2 linked regions of the Pseudoduganella albidiflava genome follow. The protein of the gene in region 1 binds, or shares a complex with, the protein of each later gene. Links are inferred from orthologs where the notes say so. Each region holds a gene or a part of one and is shown in the gene's direction. Other genes may lie near its edges. The genes, in order: ssb and sbcB.

Region 1 (8,946 bases):
CTTCGAATTCGACGACCTGGCCGGCCCGCTGCGCGATCGGCTGGAGCAGGGCGTGGCGCGCTGGCGCGCATCGCTGCGCAAGACCGTGCTGCAGGCGATGGAAGCGGGGCACCTGCGGCCCGATACCGATCCCGAACAGCTCGTGTTTGAAATCTACAGCCTGATCATCGGCGTGATGCACGACGTGCGCTTCCTGCGCGACGACACGGCGCCGAAGCGCATGACCCGGGCCTTCAACCGCCTGATCTCGACCTACAAGAGTTTCAACGAAGTGGAATAAGGCTCCGGCACGGGCTACGGAATGTCTGCCAAAATTTCGCACACCTGTGCGAAATAACGTGCCGGCAGACAGCATCGGGCTGAAGAGCGAGCTGAAGAACAAGCTGAAGAACGGGCTGGTAAGCGAGCCGGCAAGCGAGCTGCAAATCGCGCTGGAAATTCAGCGAATAGTGAATCGATAACTGAACTGGGAGGTTGGGATGCTTGCACTCTGGTTGCTGGTCGTGCCCTTTGCCGGGCTCGTATGGTATGTTGTGGCCGACGCCGTGCGGCTCGTCCCGGACAGCAATGAGGATTTTTGCTTCTACTGAGCCGCATTGCACATCGGTGGGGCACATGACCCTTGATGCTGCCGGCCGGGTGGCCCATTGCCGCGGCGGCCAGGCGCGCCGCCCGAGAACACCGCGCGTCGCACCGAGGAGAAACCATGCAAGAGAAAAAAGTGACCGTTCTCTTTACCGGCCAGCTGCGCGACAAGGCCCTGTTCGAACGCAGCCTGGCGGAACTCTCCGCCCAGCCATGCGTTACGGACATGGTGTTCTCGACCTGGGTCGACACCGCGCTGGAGCACAGCGAGTACCTGAAAAGCCTGGCAGAGCGTTACCAGCTGCGCGTTGTCACGGCGGTGGATCCGCGCCTGGCCTGCGACCGCTTCAATGGTTTCCGGCAGTCGATGACGCTGCGGCGCGGCCTGGAGGGGGCGACCGGAACGAGCCATGTCTTCAAGACCCGTACCGACTGCCATATCGATGCCGATGCGGTGACCTTCCTTGCACGCAAGGACAGCGGGATCATGGACCCCCAGGGTATCCATCTGCGGGTGTTCCGCGAGAAGGTCTCGGTGTTGTCGAGCTCCATGCTGGCGCCGTTCTATATCGATGACAAGCTGCTGTTCGGCCATCGCCAGGATTTGCTGAAGCTGTGCAGCCTGGACTTCGGCGAATACCGTTTCCCGGCCTCGGGAAAGAGCGCGCACTACCTGCGCTTCTATCCGCCGTTCCAGCCTCACTTCCCGCAATTCATGCACTTCGTGCAACACGAGATCTTCGCGACCGCGGTCAGCCAGAACGTGCGTGACCATGTGCTGCCGCTGCTGCTGGAACGGCGCGAATATGCGTTGCTGCTGGCGATCTACTACCGGATCGTCAGCGCCTTCTACTGCCTGGACTGGGGTGGCCACCGCTGCACGTTCCAGGGCGTCCGGGCGGAGTGCGGCGACGGCAGCACGCCCTTCAAGCTGGACGCCGACCAGCAAAACTGCAGCAACGCGTTTTTTGCCCGGGCCAGCCGAGGTGATTTCGACAATGAGGAGTTGCGGCGCCTGGTGGGGGAGGCGGCCGCGGCGATCCAGTTCGTCGGCGACCTGCGCGACGTTGCCAACGGCGTGGACTATGCGGCATTCTTCGCCGACGTGCGCCGCCAGGCCAAGGTGATGTTCAACTTCCAGGCGCATATCCACCAGGCCAAGCAGCTGATGAAGGATCCGGCGACCCTGCCCGATGCACTCAACCACCTGGGCGGGCTGCTGCCATGTGAACCGGACAATACGGAATTGCTCTACCTGATCGCCCTGTGCTACCGGGCCGCCCGCGACTATCCGCTGGCGGTCAAATACCTGGAGTTCACCCTCGATAGTGGTGCGGCCCATGATTCGCCGGCCGGCCACCTGCTGGCCGAAGTACGGCGCGAGCAGGCGGCAAGCCGGCAGGCCTGAAGGGTAATCTCTCCAGCGCTTGCTCCTCCAGCGCTTACTTCTTCTTCAGCAGGGGCACCAGGTACTTGCCCGTCACGCTGTCCGGATTGGCCGCCACCTCTTCCGGCGTACCGGTGGCGATGATGCGTCCGCCGCCGGCACCGCCTTCGGGGCCCAGGTCGACGATCCAGTCGGCGGTCTTGATCACGTCCAGGTTGTGCTCGATGATCACCAGCGTATTGCCCTGGTCGCGCAGGCGATGGATCACCTTCAGCAGCAGGTCGATGTCGTGGAAGTGTAGCCCCGTCGTCGGCTCATCCAGGATATACAGCGTGCGCCCCGTGTCGCGTTTCGACAGTTCCAGCGACAGTTTCACGCGCTGCGCTTCGCCGCCGGAAAGCGTGGTGGCGCTTTGCCCCAGCTTGATATAGCCGAGGCCCACGTCGAGCAGTGTCTGCAGCTTGCGGGCGATGGTCGGCACGGGCTTGAAGAACGTGTGCGCGTCTTCCACCGTCATGTCCAGCACTTCGGTGATGCTCTTGCCCTTGTAATGCACTTCCAGCGTTTCACGGTTGTAGCGCTTGCCGTGGCAGACATCGCACGGCACGTAGACGTCCGGCAGGAAGTGCATCTCCACCTTCAGCACGCCATCGCCCTGGCAGGCCTCGCAGCGGCCGCCCTTCACGTTGAACGAGAAACGGCCGGCACTGTAGCCTCGTTCCTTCGCCGTCGGTACCGTGGCGAACAGGTCGCGGATCGGCGTGAACAGGCCCGTATAGGTGGCCGGATTCGAGCGCGGCGTACGGCCGATCGGCGCCTGGTCGACGGAAATCACCTTGTCGAAATGTTCCAGACCACTGATGGTCTCGTGTTCCGCCGGTTCCGTCTGCGAACCGTACAGGTGGCGCGACAGGGCCGGATACAGCGTATCGTTCACCAGGGTCGATTTGCCGGAACCGGAAACGCCCGTCACGCAGGTCAGCAGGCCGACCGGCACCGACAGCGTCTGGTTCTTCAGGTTGTTGCCCTTGGCACCCGTGATCACCAGCTGGCGGTTCGGGTCCGCCGGATGGCGCTTCTTCGGCACGTCGATCTTCAGCGAACCGTTCAGGTACTGCGCCGTCAGCGATTCCTTGTTCTTCAGGATATCCTTCAGCGAACCGGCCGCGATCACGTCGCCGCCATGCACGCCGGCGCCCTTGCCCATGTCGACGATATAGTCGGCGGTGCGGATGGCATCCTCATCGTGCTCCACCACCAGCACGCTGTTGCCGATGTCGCGCAGGTGCTTCAGCGTGTCGATCAGGCGGTCATTGTCGCGCTGGTGCAGGCCGATGGACGGCTCGTCGAGCACGTACATCACGCCGGTCAGCCCGGAACCGATCTGCGACGCCAGGCGGATGCGCTGCGCTTCGCCGCCGGACAGGGTATCGGCCGAACGGTCGAGCGACAGGTAATCCAGGCCCACGTTGTTCAGGAAGGACAGGCGCGCCACGATTTCCTTGATGATGCGGTCGGCGATGTCGCGCTTGGCGCCTTTCAGCTTCAGCTGCTCGAAGAACGACAGCGTGTCGCGCAGCGGCTTCTCGGCGATCTCGTAGATCGCCTTTTCCTGCTTGCCGGTACCGACCTTCACGTGGCGTGCTTCCACGCGCAGGCGTGCGCCTTCGCAGGTGGGGCATTTCTTTTCGTTGATGAACTTGGCCAGTTCTTCCTTCACGGCCATCGAATCCGTTTCACGGTAGCGCCGCGCCAGGTTGTTGACCACGCCTTCGAACGCATGTTCCTTGACGACGGCACGGCCGCGTTCATTGACATACGAGAACGGGATGTTCGTCTTGCCCGAGCCATGGAGCACGGCGTTCTGCGCGGTGGCGTTCAGTTTTTCAAATGGCGCATCGAGGTCGAAACCATAATGGTTCGCCAGGCTTTGCAGCATCGAGAAATAGAATTGATTGCGGCGGTCCCAGCCCTTGACGGCACCGGAAGCCAGCGACAGGTTGGGGAATGCCACGATCCGCTTCGGATCGAAGAACTCGATATGGCCCAGGCCGTCGCACTCGGGGCAGGCGCCCATCGGGTTATTGAACGAGAACAGGCGCGGCTCCAGCTCCTGCAGCGAATAGCCGCAGCTGGTGCAGGCGAACTTGTTCGAATACACATGCTCCGTGCCGGCATCCATGTCATAGGCGACCGCGCGGCCGTCGGCCAGGCGCAGCGCCGTCTCGAAACTTTCGGCCAGGCGCTGCTTGATTTCCGGAGTCACCTTCACGCGGTCGATGACCACGTCGATCGTGTGCTTTTCCGTTTTCTTCAGCTTCGGCAGGTCGTCCACTTCGTAGATCTTCGCATCGTGCGTGCCGCTCTGCACGCGGAAGCGCACGAAGCCCTGGGCCTGCATCTGCTCGAACAGGTCGACGTGCTCGCCCTTGCGGTTCGCCACCACCGGCGCCATGATCATCAGCTTGGTGCCTTCCGGCATGGCCAGCACGGCATCGACCATCTGCGACACCGATTGCGCCGACAGCGCATGGTCAGGGTGGTTGATGCAATACGGCGTGCCCACGCGGGCATACAGCAGGCGCAGGTAATCGTGGATTTCCGTCACGGTGCCGACGGTGGAGCGCGGATTGTGCGACGTGGCCTTCTGCTCGATCGAGATGGCCGGCGACAGCCCTTCGATCAGGTCGACGTCCGGCTTCTCCATCAACTGCAGGAACTGGCGCGCATAGGCCGACAGCGATTCGACATAGCGGCGCTGGCCCTCGGCGTACAACGTGTCGAACGCCAGCGACGACTTGCCGGAGCCGGACAGCCCGGTAATCACGATCAGCTTGTTGCGAGGCAGATCGAGGTTGATGTTCTTCAGGTTATGGGTACGCGCGCCGCGGATGCGGATTTCTTCCATGTATGTATGTGCCTTGAGTATGCGAGGAAAAACGACAGGGACGGCCAACCTGAACTGTCACCCGCTTGGCGTGTGCGGCGTCCGGAGACCAACCAAGCCACAATGCTGGCGTTCGATTCGATTTCAAGACCATTAGAACATTTTGATGCGGGTCAGGACGCGAACTAGCCGTGGCTGATGAATACTGTATATAATACCAGTATTCAAAATCCGCTGCGCACCTCACGCGGAAATTTCCCGAACTTGCATCCGAAGTTGCATCCGAACTTACCCGGAATTACCTGGAAATACCCCAAAATTCATCTGCCGTGTGGCCCGTGGTCCACAGGCGCTGTCTTATAATGATCGTTTGCTAAATATTCACGCAGGAGTACTACATGGCATCTGTCAATAAAGTCATCATCGTCGGCAACCTGGGCCGCGATCCGGAGATCCGCTACATGCCGAGCGGCGATGCCATCGCCAACATTGCCGTTGCCACATCCTTCAAGTCGAAGGATCGCAACACGGGCGAACAGAAGGAAATCACCGAGTGGCACCGCATCTCGTTCTTCGGGCGCCTGGCGGAAATCGTCGGCCAGTACTTGAAGAAGGGTTCGTCGGTCTACGTCGAGGGCCGCCTGCAGACCCGCAAGTACACGGACAAGGATGGCGTTGAAAAATACGCCACCGACATCATCGCGCAGGAAATGCAGATGCTGGGCGGCCGCCAGGGCATGGGCGGCGGCGACGCCATGGGTGGCGACGACATGGGCGGCTACGATGCGCCGCCAAGCCGTCCGGCCCCGCGCCCGCAGCAGGCTGCCGCTCCGGCCCCACGGCCGGCACCGAAGCCGGCACCGAACTTCTCGGACATGGATGACGATATTCCGTTCTGATGTACCGATAATTCTTTGCAGATCACAGCCCGCTGTTCGAAAGAACAGCGGGCTTTTCGTTATCGACATGGTTCTTTCAGTATTTCCTGAATGACGACAAACGCATCGCTTGCCTCGCACCTGGACTGGTTGCAGGATGCCGGGATCATCACCCTGGCTCAGAAAGATATGGCAGTGATCCATCCTGGTGCGTGCCGGTTGCCCGAGGGGCGCGATGTCTGCCTCGCGTGGCTGGTCTCGAGCGGTATCCTCGACGATCCCGGGTTGCTGCGATCTTCCCGTCATGCTGCGGGCACCGGTACCGCCAGGCAGCGGGCCCAGTTGCAGGCTGCGATTGCCGGAGCCCTGTTTCAGCTCGCCGAACGCGAGAACGTGAACAAGCCCGCGCTGGACGCCTTGCTGTCCGCGCGGCTGATTACCCGGCCGGAACGCCATCGCGCCCTTGCTGCCAGCGATCCCTGCAGGAAGGTTGCCTCGACACCAGGGCGTGTGCTGTTGTGGATGGATTCAGCCGGGGTTCTCGGCCCCGGACGGCTCGAAGAAATCCGTTCCGCCAAGGGGCCGCACCGCACCGCTTCCCGTGCCGGTATCCTGGCCGACCTGGATAACGCTATCAGCGACATGCGATGGAGCGCTCACGCAGGGCCGCACCTTCCCCAGGCGCCGCCAAATCCATGGCTGGGCTGGCTTGTGCCACCCGTACTCATGCTGCTCTTCATCGCTGCCGTCATGGGATTTTATGACCTGACGACGGCCGATCCGCTGCCCGAATGCTGGGATCCCATCGTGGTAGAGAAAGTCCAGGAGCGGCTGGCGAAGCGCGACATGTTTTGGCCTGGAAATGGCTGGGGCAAGCCGGACAAGCCCGCACCGGTCATACAGGAAATTATGGAAATCGGCCGTTCGGGCAAAGCACGCTCTCGTTCTCCCTGGAGACGTACATGCAAGGCCAGCATTATTGTCGGCAATACAAGCGGCAGGGATGGTAACGATCCAGGTTCTTTTTATTACTTCACCATCGAACGTACGGACTTTGCGTGGGACGGTTTCAAAATGGCTGATTTCTAGAAGCCATGCTGGCGCGAACGCCGGCCCGGCAACGGGGAGGGAAGCCGGCTGTGAAGGTGATCTGATTCGCAACGGATGATGCCAGCGATCCCATGTTGTCGCGCAGAGCTGTCATTGTAAAATAAGCAATCTCACTTCACGCAAGTCTTGTGACCGTTACTTCTTCCACGCACCCACTGGATATCCTGCACGCGGCCGGCATCATCACCGCCGAGCACCGCAGGCGAGCCCTGGCCGATCCTTCCTATGACGAATTCCGGGTGAATCGAGGCCTGATCGATCCCCTGCTGTGGATGCGGGTGGATAACATCATCGACGAGCAGGTGCTGGAACAGGCCGAAGCACACGTGACAGCTACCTACACCGGCGACGAACGGGCGCGTTACCTGGAGGCGATCGAGGCAGCGCTCGGCCTGGTGTTGGAGAGCGACGAACTGCAGCGCGTCTGGTTCCGCCAGCTGCTCGGAGCGAAATGGATTACCCAGGATGAGTGCGACCGTGCGTTGGCAGCGATCGGGCCCGAAGAAACCGTCGCGAGGGGGCCGGGTGACCTGCTCGCGTGGATGGCTGGAAAAGGCATCGTCGGCCCGGACCGCCTGGCGAAGGTGCGGATTGCCGGCAATCCCGCCGGCGAGCCGAAAATGGCTCGCATGCTGGAAAACCTGGAATGGGTCCTGCGCGAACCGGCACGGCGGCGGCGCAAGCGCGTGTTCAAGGTCGCAGGGGTGCTCGTCGCGGGGCTGTTGGCATGGGCGATCTTTCGGCCGGCCCCCGCGCCCGGCTGCTCGGAGGACAGTACACGGCGCACCATCGAGCAATTGTTGCTGGGCCCGGGCCTGGACAAGATCGATGCGCCGGCACTTCGCAAACGCGTTTCCGAGCCAACGGTGAAGAGCCTCGACGAGGTTAGCTATGCCAGCACGACGCGTGTGCGTGCCTGCAAGGCTACCGTCGAGCTCGACGGCGAGCACGTTCCTTATATTTTCACCATTGCGCCGGCGGTGAAAGGCAAGAACGTTTTCGTTGTTTCGGGCTTCCAGCCGGCCACTCCAGAAGCTCGAAAAGAATGACGAAAAACACTCCGCTCGCAGTGCTCCCTATTTGTCATTGGCCCTGCTTGTCATTGGCCCCGTAGTCATTGGTCCTATAGTCATTGGCCCCGTAGTCATTGCTGTAGTCATTGGCGCCATTCGGCCACCACCTTCTTGCCATCCGCGCAACTAGTCCGCTTGTTTACAAGTCCGCCGCGAGCATGGTCATCTCGGCAGGCGCATCCTCAAGATGCCGCCGGCATGACTTTGGCCAGCCATCCCTTCGCCCATCGATAGCATTCCTGCATCACCTGTGGGGCGTTCCGCCCGGCATCGTTGTGTCTATTTCCAGTTAACCGTGAATAGCGATTTGCCAGTGTCGATTTAGCGCAACGCCCGTGTCCTGGGCAAACGGGGAATAAGCGCCCGTTTACGTGACAGGCGAATGACATTTCGCCTCGTATCGCCGAATCGATTTCGCAGGACATTGATTTCAAAGGAAATTTTCACCAGAGACGATAAGGTTGCACGTTCTTCAAGCACGGTCGTTAGCGGAAAAAAATATGCCCTGTGGAAATCTTCTCCGGTATAGTGGAGCCTGTTTCCGTCAGGCATTTCGTCACTGCGGAAGCAAGTTCGAAGGTTTAATCGGCGCCCCTCTCCGGTCGCCTTCGAAGTTGAGGGCATGAAATCTTGTTGCGTGCAAGTAATAGCAAGACGAGTGCCCAGGCGAAATATTTGACGTGAATGTTGCCTCGCGGATCTAAAGTTCCGGGGTTGTTTGACGCTACAGCAGCAAGCAGTGGCTCATCTGGTTCGTGCGGTTCGCGGTAATGCTCCGGGATCGACGGTCACGTTCAGGAATGCCGACACAGAGTCCGGCCATTTATTAACTAAGAATTCCGCAGCATCGAAGTCATCAGGGAGAAACAGATGAGCATCATCCAGAGCTTTACCACGTCGGCCGACATCCAGGCGCTAAGCACCAACTTTATCGCTAACAGCCTGACCACGGCAGACATGGAGGTCATCACGGCCGGCCAGTTGTCGTGGATGACTTCGGCTCAAATCCGTGCCCTCACGAACACC
Region 2 (9,059 bases), 2.0 Mb from region 1 along the record:
CTGCTGCTGATCCTGCCGGCCGGCCACGTTGCCGACCGCTACAACCGCCGCAACATCGTCACCGCCTGCCTGGCCACGCAATTGCTCGTCGGCCTGCTGCTGCTGGCGTTCGCCCACAGCGCCATGCAGGTCGTCTGGCCGATATTTTGCGTGCTGGTGCTGTTCGGCAGCGCGCGCGCCTTCATGGGCCCGGCCACGCAAGCCATGCTGGTCAACCTGGTGCCCCAGCAGGACCTCAGCAAAGCCGTGGCGCTGTCGTCGTCGAGCTTCCATGTCGCCGTGATCCTCGGCCCCACGCTGGGCGGCCTGCTGTATCTCCAGGGCCCGGTCGCCGTGTACGCGATCGCCGCCGCGCTGCTGCTGGTGGCGACGGTGCTGATGGCGATCACCAAGGCGCCGCCGCAGGCCAGTAACCGCGAACCGGCCACCTGGCACAGCGTGCTGGAGGGCCTGCGCTTCGTCATGTCGCGCCCCATCGTGCTGGGCGCGATCTCGCTGGACCTGTTCGCCGTGCTGTTCGGCGGCGCCACCGCACTGCTGCCGGCGCTGGCTCACGACGTGCTGCACGTGGGCCCGACCGGCCTGGGCCTGCTGCGCACCGCACCCGGCGCCGGCGCGGCGCTGTGCTCGATCGCGCTGGCCTTCTTCCCCATCACGCGCCGGGTCGGTGCCTGGATGTTCGGCGGCGTGGCCGTGTTCGGTGTCGGCACCGTGGTGCTCGGCACCACCACCACCTTCGCCGTCGCCCTCGCCTGCCTGCTGCTGATGGGCGCCGGCGACATGATCAGCGTCTACGTGCGGCACCTGCTGGTGCAGTTCGAGACGCCGGATGCCATCCGCGGCCGTGTCAGCGCCGTCAACTCCGTGTTCATCGGCGCCTCGAACGAACTGGGCGAATTCGAGTCGGGCGTCACCGCCGGCTGGATGGGCCTGTCGCGCGCCATCGTCTTCGGCGGCGCCGCCACCCTGGCCGTGACTGGGGCATGGATCAAGCTGTTCCCGGTGCTGGCGAAGATGGACCGTTTCCCGCACCACGAGAAAGAACTGGCCGAACAGGCGAAGTAAGCCTTGAAAACGCGGCAATGTGCTGCACTTAACAACAAAAGGAGCCTGTACACCGTAACATCGACGCATACACAACGAGGAGGAGTAACGATGCAAGTTCAAGTCAATACCGACAAGGCCATCACCCATGACGCCAGCCTGGACGATCACGTCGAAGGCGTGGTGCGCTCGGCGCTGGAACGCTTTGGCGAGCAGGTCACCCGCGTCGAAGTCCACCTGGGCGACAACAACAGCAGCCACAAGTCAGGCCCCAACGACAAGCGCTGCATGATGGAAGCACGGGTCGCCGGCATTCCTCCGATCGCCGTGACCGACCAGGCCGGCGACCTGCGCCAGGCCATCTCCGGTGCCTCCGGCAAGCTGGTGCGTGCACTCGACACGGCGATCGGCAAGCGCAGCGACGTCAAGCACAACACGCCGGTGGCCGACCTGGTCGAGCCGGACCCGGTCCAGTCCGACGACTGAGCGGCAACCAAGCGGCAACTGACCGGCAACTGAGCGGCTGCTTCAGCGGCCGCCCCCGGCCAGGGTGCGCAGGTAAGACAGGCCGGCCAGTGCCCGGCTGCCGTACCACGACATCATCTCCCCATCCACCAGTTGCACCGGTCTGCCGACCTGCTTTTCCAGCGCGTCGGCATGCGCTTCCGTAAACCGGTAGGGTTCGGTGGACAGCAGCACCTGGTCGATGTCCGCCACCAGCGCATCGTTCCACTCGAAGCGGGGATAGCGGGCGGTGCCGAGGTCCGGCACGCTCCAGCCGATTTCCGCCAGCATCGCCGCGATGTAGGTCTCGCGCGACACGGTCATCCACGGGTCTTGCCAGATGCAATACAGCACGCGCTGCGGCGGCCCTTTCGGCATGGCGCGCAGGGCGGCCAGTTCCGCGGCGAAGGCATGGCACCAGCGGGCCGCCGCGGCCTCCGCGCAAAACACACCGCCCAGCAGGCGCGCCAGGTCCAGGTTGTCTTCGGGGCGCAGCGGGTGCGTGACGATCACGTTGGGCACGAATTCCGCCAGCAGGTCGACGGTGGGCTTTTCGTTTTCATCGATGTTGACCACCACGTGCGTTGGCGCCAGCGCGCGAACCTTGTCGAGGTTGACATCCTTGGTACCGCCGACCTTGGCGATGGGGCGCACCACGTCGCGCGGGTGGATGCAGAAGCCGGTCCGGCCCACCAGTTGCGGCGCCAGGCCGAGGGTGCACAGCAGCTCGGTAATCGACGGTACCAGCGAAACGATGCGGGCATCCGGGCGGGGCCGGTGCGCGCGGCCCAGGGCATCGGTGAACGTCATGTTGTTAGTTGTGGTCAAGGAAAGTAAAAGTAATGTGTTGAAACATGCCCAGGCACGATCCGGTGCCTTTCATGCGCTATCATGGCATGACTTCCTGGAAACCCCGCCGTGAAACTACTGAGCACTTTCGCCGCTTCTTCGCACGACCCCGCTGCCTTGCAATTGCTGCGCGACGCCGATATCGCCCGTGCCGGCGCGCTGCTGGCGCCCTGCCCCGTGATGCTGGCGGCGCCGGGAGAGATCATCTCCGCGCCGGCTTCGCCGCGCCTCGTGATCGTGCTGCGCGGCGCGCTGGCCGACGCCACCGGCGACGGTGCCACCACCAGGATCCTGCCCGGCGAAAGCGCCGGCGAACAATCGGTGCTCGATGGCGAGGCCGACCTGTCGGGCCTGACGGCGCTGGAAGAAAGCGAATTGCTGCTGGTCGACGCCGACCTGGCGTGGCGCCTGATCGAGGAAGCCGACGGCGTGGCGCGCAACCTGCTGCGCCTGCTGTCGTTCCGTATCCGCGCCGCCAGCATGCAGTTGCGCAGGCGGCAAAAGCTGGGCGAGTTCTACCGCCAGCTGTCGCTGAACGATGGCTTGACGGGCCTGTACAACCGGGCCTGGCTGAACGACGTGCTGCCGCGGCTGGTGTCGAGCGCCCACGCGACCCGCGCGCCGCTGTCGCTGGTCATGCTCGATATCGATCATTTCAAGAAATTCAACGATCGCCATGGCCACCAGCAGGGCGACAGCGCGCTGCGCATCGCCGCGCACGTGCTGGCCGGCGCCCTGCGCCCGAGCGATTTCGCGGTGCGCTATGGCGGCGAGGAATTGATGGTGATCCTGCCCGATACGCCGGGGCCGGTGGCGGCCGGCGTGGCCGAGCGGCTGTGCGAGCGCATGCGCGAAGCGGTCGTGTTCGACGACATGCGCCAGCCGCTGCCCCATATCACCGCCTCGTTCGGCGTGGCGTCGCTGGCCGATGCGCAGGACGACCACGGACTGATCGCCGTTGCCGACGGGGCGCTGTACCGCGCCAAGGAAGCCGGGCGCAACCGGGTCGTGGTGGCGGCGCAAGCTGCACCGGCCTGAAGCAAGCTCAGGCGGCTTCCGGCTCTTCCTTCGGCTCCGCGGCGCGGGCCGCGAAAGCGTCGAATCCCTTCATCACGAATTCGTAGGTCTTGTCGACGTTGGCGGCTACGTCGCCGTCGAGCACCTTCAGGCCTTGCAGGATGTCGCGGGCTTCCTTGAAGCCCTGCTCGACACCGCTTTTCACCGTATCCATGAACTTTTGCAGCGCGGCGCCGTCTTCCATTTGCGGATTCTGGCGCCGGAACATGTCATAGAAACCGGTGGCCAGCGACACGATCCGGTCGGCCGTGGCCTGCGGCGAATTGTCCAGGCGGGCGGCATTTTGCACGGCATTCTCGCCCAGCTCGGCACGCAAGGCCTCGTTGATGCTGGTGATGGCCGACTTGTACAGCAGGGCCTGCGGATTGCTGCCCACGCCGATCGAAATCGATGCGGAAGCTTCCATGATCGATACGTTCAGCTGCATTTTCGCCCGGGCCGCGGTGACTTCGCCCTGGTTGGCCACCTTCGAATCGGTCGAGATGGCCTTTGAATTGAGGGAAATGCTGTTTGCCACGATAATCTCCGGTTATGACACGACTAAGCCACTCATGAGCGACCACACCTTTCTCTGGCACGACTATGAAACGTTCGGGGCCGTGCCGCGCCGCGATCGTCCCGCGCAATTTGCCGCCATCCGCACCGATGCCGACCTGAACGAGATCGGCGAACCAGTCATGCTCTACTGCAAGCCGGCGGACGATTACCTGCCCGACCCGCAGTCCTGCCTGATCACCGGCATCACGCCCCAGCACGCCTTGCGCGAAGGCGTGCCCGAGCACCAGTTCGCCGCCACGATCCTCGATCTGTTCGCGGAGCCCGGCACCATCGGCGTGGGCTACAACACGATCCGCTTCGACGACGAATTCACCCGCTTCCTGTTCTGGCGCAACCTCATCGATCCTTACGCACGCGAATGGCAAAACGGTTGCGGCCGCTGGGATCTGCTCGACGTGGTGCGCATGTGCCACGCCTTGCGGCCCGACGGCATCGAGTGGCCACAAGGCGATAACGGCAAGACCAGCTTCAAACTTGAATTATTGACATCAGTCAACAATCTGGCGCATGAGGCGGCGCACGACGCCCTGTCCGATGTGCGCGCCACGATCGCGCTGGCGCGGCTGATCCGCGACAGGCAGCCGCGCTTGTGGGACTTCTGCCTGGCCCTGCGCGACAAGGGCCGCGCGGCGGACGAGATGGGCCTGCACCTGGCGCGCGAACTGCGCAAGCCATTCCTGCACGTGTCCGGCATGTTCCCGGCGGAACGGGGTTGCCTGGCGCTGGTATGGCCGCTGGGTGTGCACCCGACGAACAAGAACGAAGTGCTGGTGTGGGATTGCAGCCATGACCCGCGCGAACTGTTCACGCTCGACGCGGAAACCATCCGCACCCGGCTGTTCAGCCGTGCCGACGCGCTGCCGGAAGGCGTGACGCGCCTGCCCATCAAGAGCGTGCACCTGAACAAGTCGCCCATGCTGGTGGGTAACCTGAAGACGCTGAGCGCGGACATGGCCCGGCGCTGGGGCATCGACCTGGAACTGGCGCTGGCGCACGCGCAATACGCCGCGAGCGGGCCCGACCTGTCAGCGCTGTGGGAACAGGTGTTTCACCGCCCACCGGCGGAGCCGGCCGATGTCGACGAAGACCTGTATGGCGGCTTCATCGGCAAGGACGACCGCCGGCTGCTCGACTCGCTGCGCCGCGAAGCGCCCCACAAGCTGGCCACGATGTCGCCGCATTTCCAGGATGACCGGCTGGCCGAGCTGCTGTTCCGCTACCGCGCCCGCAACTTCCCCGACACGCTGTCGGAGCAGGAGCATGAACATTGGGAACAGCACCGCGCCGCGCGGCTGCTGGAAGGCGCCGGCGGCGCCCGCAGCGTCGACCAGCTGTTCGGCGAGATCGACACGCTGGCGCAGCAAGCCGACGAGCGCGGCGAGGAAATCCTGGGCGCGCTGTACGACTACGCCGAGATGATCGTGCCGCAGTCGTACTAGGCAACATGAATGGGGACGGACCCTGATGCCGTTAAGTTAAGCGTTACCCGCACATTGACGGTGCAAGAATTCACCCCAAAAGCGAAGGGCTGGGGTCAGACCCGCCGGGTCTGACCCCGGGGTTTGCACTTGGGGTGGGCTTAACTTAACGGCATTAGGAACGGACCCTGTTTTTCGGGAAACTTCAACATGGCGGCGGACCGGAACGCCGGACCGCCATGCCCGAGCAATTTCAGCGATGCGCGTTGATCGCCTGGCGCGTTTCTTCGGCCACGCGGCGCGCGGCCTGGGCGAAGTCCTCGCCGGCCTGCGGGGCAGCGTACAGGATCGCGCGCGACGAGTTGATCATCATGCCGGTACCGGCATCGGTGCGGCCGGCGCGCACGGTGGCTTCGATATCGCCGCCCTGTGCGCCGATGCCGGGGATCAGCAGCGGCATGTCGCCGACGATCGCGCGCACGGCACGGATTTCCTCAGGGAACGTGGCGCCCACCACCAGCGCGCACTGGCCGTTGCTGTTCCACTTGTCCGCCACCAGTTGCGCCACGTGCTGGTACAGCGGCTTGCCGTTCACTTCCAGGAATTGCAGGTCGGAACCGCCCGGGTTCGACGTGCGGCACAGCACGATCACGCCGCGCTGCCATTCCATGTACGGCTCCACCGAATCGGCGCCCATGTACGGGCTGACCGTGACGGCGTCGGCGCCATAGCGGTCGTAGGCTTCGCGCGCGTATTGCTTCGCCGTGGCGCCGATATCGCCCCGCTTCGAGTCGAGGATCAGCGGGATGTGCGGATGCCGGTGGCGCAGGTAGGCGGAAATCCGCTCCAGCTGGCCTTCGGCGCCCAGTGCCGCGAAGTAGGCGATCTGGGGCTTGAACGCGCAGGCCAGGTCGGCCGTGGCGTCGATGATCTCGGTGCAGAAGCGGAAGATGCCATCCGGGGTGCCGCGAAATTGCGCCGGCAGGCGGTCCATGTCCGGGTCCAGCCCTACGCACAGCAGCGAATCGTTGGCGGCCCAGGCGGCGTTCAGTTTGTTGATGAAATTCACGGCGGCCCCTTTATCGAAAATTGTGCAAACCCACCATTATAGAGGAAGCGGGTGCGCGCTCTGCCCGCCAGCGGGCTCGCCCCGCCGCTATGTGCTGCACCGAACAATGCGAAACTGGCCCCCGCTGTATAGTCCCTCCCATACCTGAACGTATCCTTTCAAGGAGGAAGTATGCGCAACAACTTCGTACGCTGGATCGTGCTGGGGCTGCTGGCGGCCACGCTGTCCGGCTGCGGCTACAACGATTTCCAGACCAAGGACGAGGCAACCAAGGCAGCCTGGGGCGAGGTGGTCAACCAGTACCAGCGCCGCGCCGACCTGATTCCCAATCTCGTCAACACCGTCAAGGGTTACGCATCGCACGAGCGCGAAACGCTGGAAGCGGTGACCGCCGCGCGCTCACGGGCCACCAGCATCCAGGTCACGCCCGAGGTGCTGAACGATCCGGCCGCGTTCCAGAAGTTCCAGCAGGCGCAGGGCGAACTGTCGTCCGCCCTGTCGCGGCTGATGGCGGTGTCCGAGCGCTACCCGGACTTGAAAGCCGACACCAGTTTCCGCGACCTGCAGTCCCAGCTCGAAGGCACGGAAAACCGTATCACGGTGGCACGCCAGCGCTACATCGCCTCGGTACAGGACTACAATGTGCTCGCGCGGCGCTTCCCCACCAACCTGACGGCGATGATGTTCGGCTACGACGTCAAGCCGAGCTTCACGGTGGAGAACGAAAAAGCCATCTCGACCGCGCCCACCGTCGATTTCGGCGCGAAAAAATAAGCCGGGGATGACGCTGGTAACCATGCAGGAGCAGAGAACCGCCATGCCGCTGGGTCCGCAGGACGATGCCGCACCACCCGCCGCGCCGCGGCGGCGCACGCGTGAACACCCTTCCGAGGGCAAATGGCTCGGTACCGCCGAGGTCATGAGGGAGCGCGACGTGCGTGGCCGCGGCCACCGGCGCGGCCTGCGCCGTCTCGTGCCCCGCCCATCGAAAAGCTGGCTCGGCCATTGGCTGGTGCGCTACACGCTGCTGGTCGTGCTGCTGTGCTTTGCGCTGCTGTTCGTCGAAGCGGCGCGGGCCCAGGCGGGCACCTCGTCGCAAGCCGACCCGTTCGTACCGGTGCCCGAACTGACCGCGCGTGTCACGGACCAGGCCGGCATGCTGACGGCGCAGCAGCGCGGCGCGCTGGAATCCGTGCTGGCCGACCATGAAACCCGCACCGGCAGCCAGATCGCCATCCTCATCGTGAAGAGCACGGCGCCCGAGCCGATCGAGCAGTACGGCATTCGTGTCGTCGATGCCTGGAAGCTGGGCCGCAAGGGCGTCGACGATGGCGTCCTGCTGCTGGTCGCAAAGGATAACCCCTCTTCGCTGCGCCGCCTGCGTATCGAGGCCGGCCGTGGCGTGCAGGGCGTGCTCACCGATGCCCAGTCGAAGCGCGTGCTGCAGGATGTGATCGCGCCCCACTTTCGCAACAATGATTTCTATGGCGGCTTGAGCGCGGGCGTGTCCGCCATCGCCACCTTGCTGGACAAGGAACAATTCCCTGCTCCACAACAGCAGCCCGCACCACGGCAGGCCGAGAGCGGCGGCGGGTGGATGTGGCCGGCAATCCTGTTCGGCGTGTTTGTCCTGCTGCCGATGTTCCGCGGCCGCGGACGGCGCGGCAGCAGCCTGCACCGCTCCGGCTGGGGCTCGAATGCCACCGGCGTGCTGATCGGCAGCGCGCTCGGCAGCGCCCTGGGCGGCATGCACCGTGGCGGTGGTGGAGGCTTTGGCGGCGGCGGCTTCGGTGGCGGCGGGTTCGGCGGCGGTGGCGGCGGCACATTCGATGGCGGCGGCGCCTCGGGAGACTGGTAATGAATGCGATTGCACGCTGGCGCCGCGCGTTGCGCCACTTGATGACCGGCTCCGGCACAGGCCGGCGCTGCTTCCCGGAAGCGGCACTGCAAGCCATCTCCGCCGCGGTCGCGGAAGGCGAACGCCGGCACCGGGCCGAAGTGCGGCTGGTGGTGGAACCGGCGCTGCCGTTCGGCGACGCGCTGGATGGCATGGCGAACCGCGACCGCGCCCGCGCCCTGTTCGCGCAATATGGCGTGTGGGATACCGAAGAGAACTGCGGGGTGCTGATCTACGTGAACCTGGCGGACCATGCGGTGGACATCGTTGCCGACCGCAATGTCGGCCGGCGTATCGCCGAGGCGGAATGGCAGGCAGTCTGCCGCACGATGACCCAAGCCTACAAGCGCGGCGAATTCCAGGAAGGCACGGTGGCCGCGCTGAACCAGCTGGCCGACCTGCTGCAACGGCACTTCCCATCGGACGGGTCGCGCCCGAACCAGCTGCCCGACGAAGCCGTGATCCTGTGAAGCCGACAGCCACGCTCTACGGATGAGATATTCGCGAATAGAATATCTATTATCGAAATTCAAAATTGGACGTATATGTGGCGGCGCAGCATAATTACACCTGTCTCCACTATTCTCCTCCAAGATAATAGTTTGAAGCCCGCCGAGAAGCGGGCTTTTTTTTTACCCGGTCT

Evidence for each region.
Region 2: the proteins of ssb (region 1) and sbcB are in contact, whole or in part, in a crystal structure (PDB 3C94), measured with the Escherichia coli proteins. The link is inferred for Pseudoduganella albidiflava from one-to-one orthologs.

The regions. Positions count from the first base shown.
Region 1 is NZ_CP036401.1:7,254,234-7,263,179, forward strand. The notes cover bases 4,305-7,007. They hold ssb (single-stranded DNA-binding protein), read left to right. Parts: upstream 4,305-5,257; coding sequence 5,258-5,758; downstream 5,759-7,007. Other genes in these bases: uvrA (excinuclease ABC subunit UvrA), read right to left, coding at 4,305-4,880; EYF70_RS30245 (hypothetical protein), read left to right, coding at 5,849-6,826; EYF70_RS30250 (hypothetical protein), read left to right, coding at 6,976-7,007. In the rest of the region: EYF70_RS30225 (TetR/AcrR family transcriptional regulator), read left to right, coding at 1-280; EYF70_RS30230 (hypothetical protein), read left to right, coding at 707-1,993; more of uvrA, read right to left, coding at 2,028-4,304; more of EYF70_RS30250, read left to right, coding at 7,008-7,896; EYF70_RS30255 (beta strand repeat-containing protein), read left to right, coding at 8,791-8,946. UniProt on the Escherichia coli protein: Plays an important role in DNA replication, recombination and repair. Binds to ssDNA and to an array of partner proteins to recruit them to their sites of action during DNA metabolism. Acts as a sliding platform that migrates on DNA via reptation.
Region 2 is NZ_CP036401.1:5,273,595-5,282,653, forward strand. Bases 3,433-6,248 are described here. They hold sbcB (exodeoxyribonuclease I), read left to right. Parts: upstream 3,433-4,025; coding sequence 4,026-5,471; downstream 5,472-6,248. Other genes in these bases: EYF70_RS21900 (diguanylate cyclase), read left to right, coding at 3,433-3,435; EYF70_RS21905 (DUF5610 domain-containing protein), read right to left, coding at 3,443-3,991; pyrF (orotidine-5'-phosphate decarboxylase), read right to left, coding at 5,704-6,248. Outside these bases: EYF70_RS21885 (MFS transporter), read left to right, coding at 1-1,065; EYF70_RS21890 (HPF/RaiA family ribosome-associated protein), read left to right, coding at 1,156-1,530; EYF70_RS21895 (helical backbone metal receptor), read right to left, coding at 1,573-2,358; more of EYF70_RS21900, read left to right, coding at 2,467-3,432; more of pyrF, read right to left, coding at 6,249-6,519; EYF70_RS21920 (LemA family protein), read left to right, coding at 6,691-7,293; EYF70_RS21925 (TPM domain-containing protein), read left to right, coding at 7,556-8,377; EYF70_RS21930 (TPM domain-containing protein), read left to right, coding at 8,377-8,886. UniProt on the Escherichia coli protein: Degrades single-stranded DNA (ssDNA) in a highly processive manner.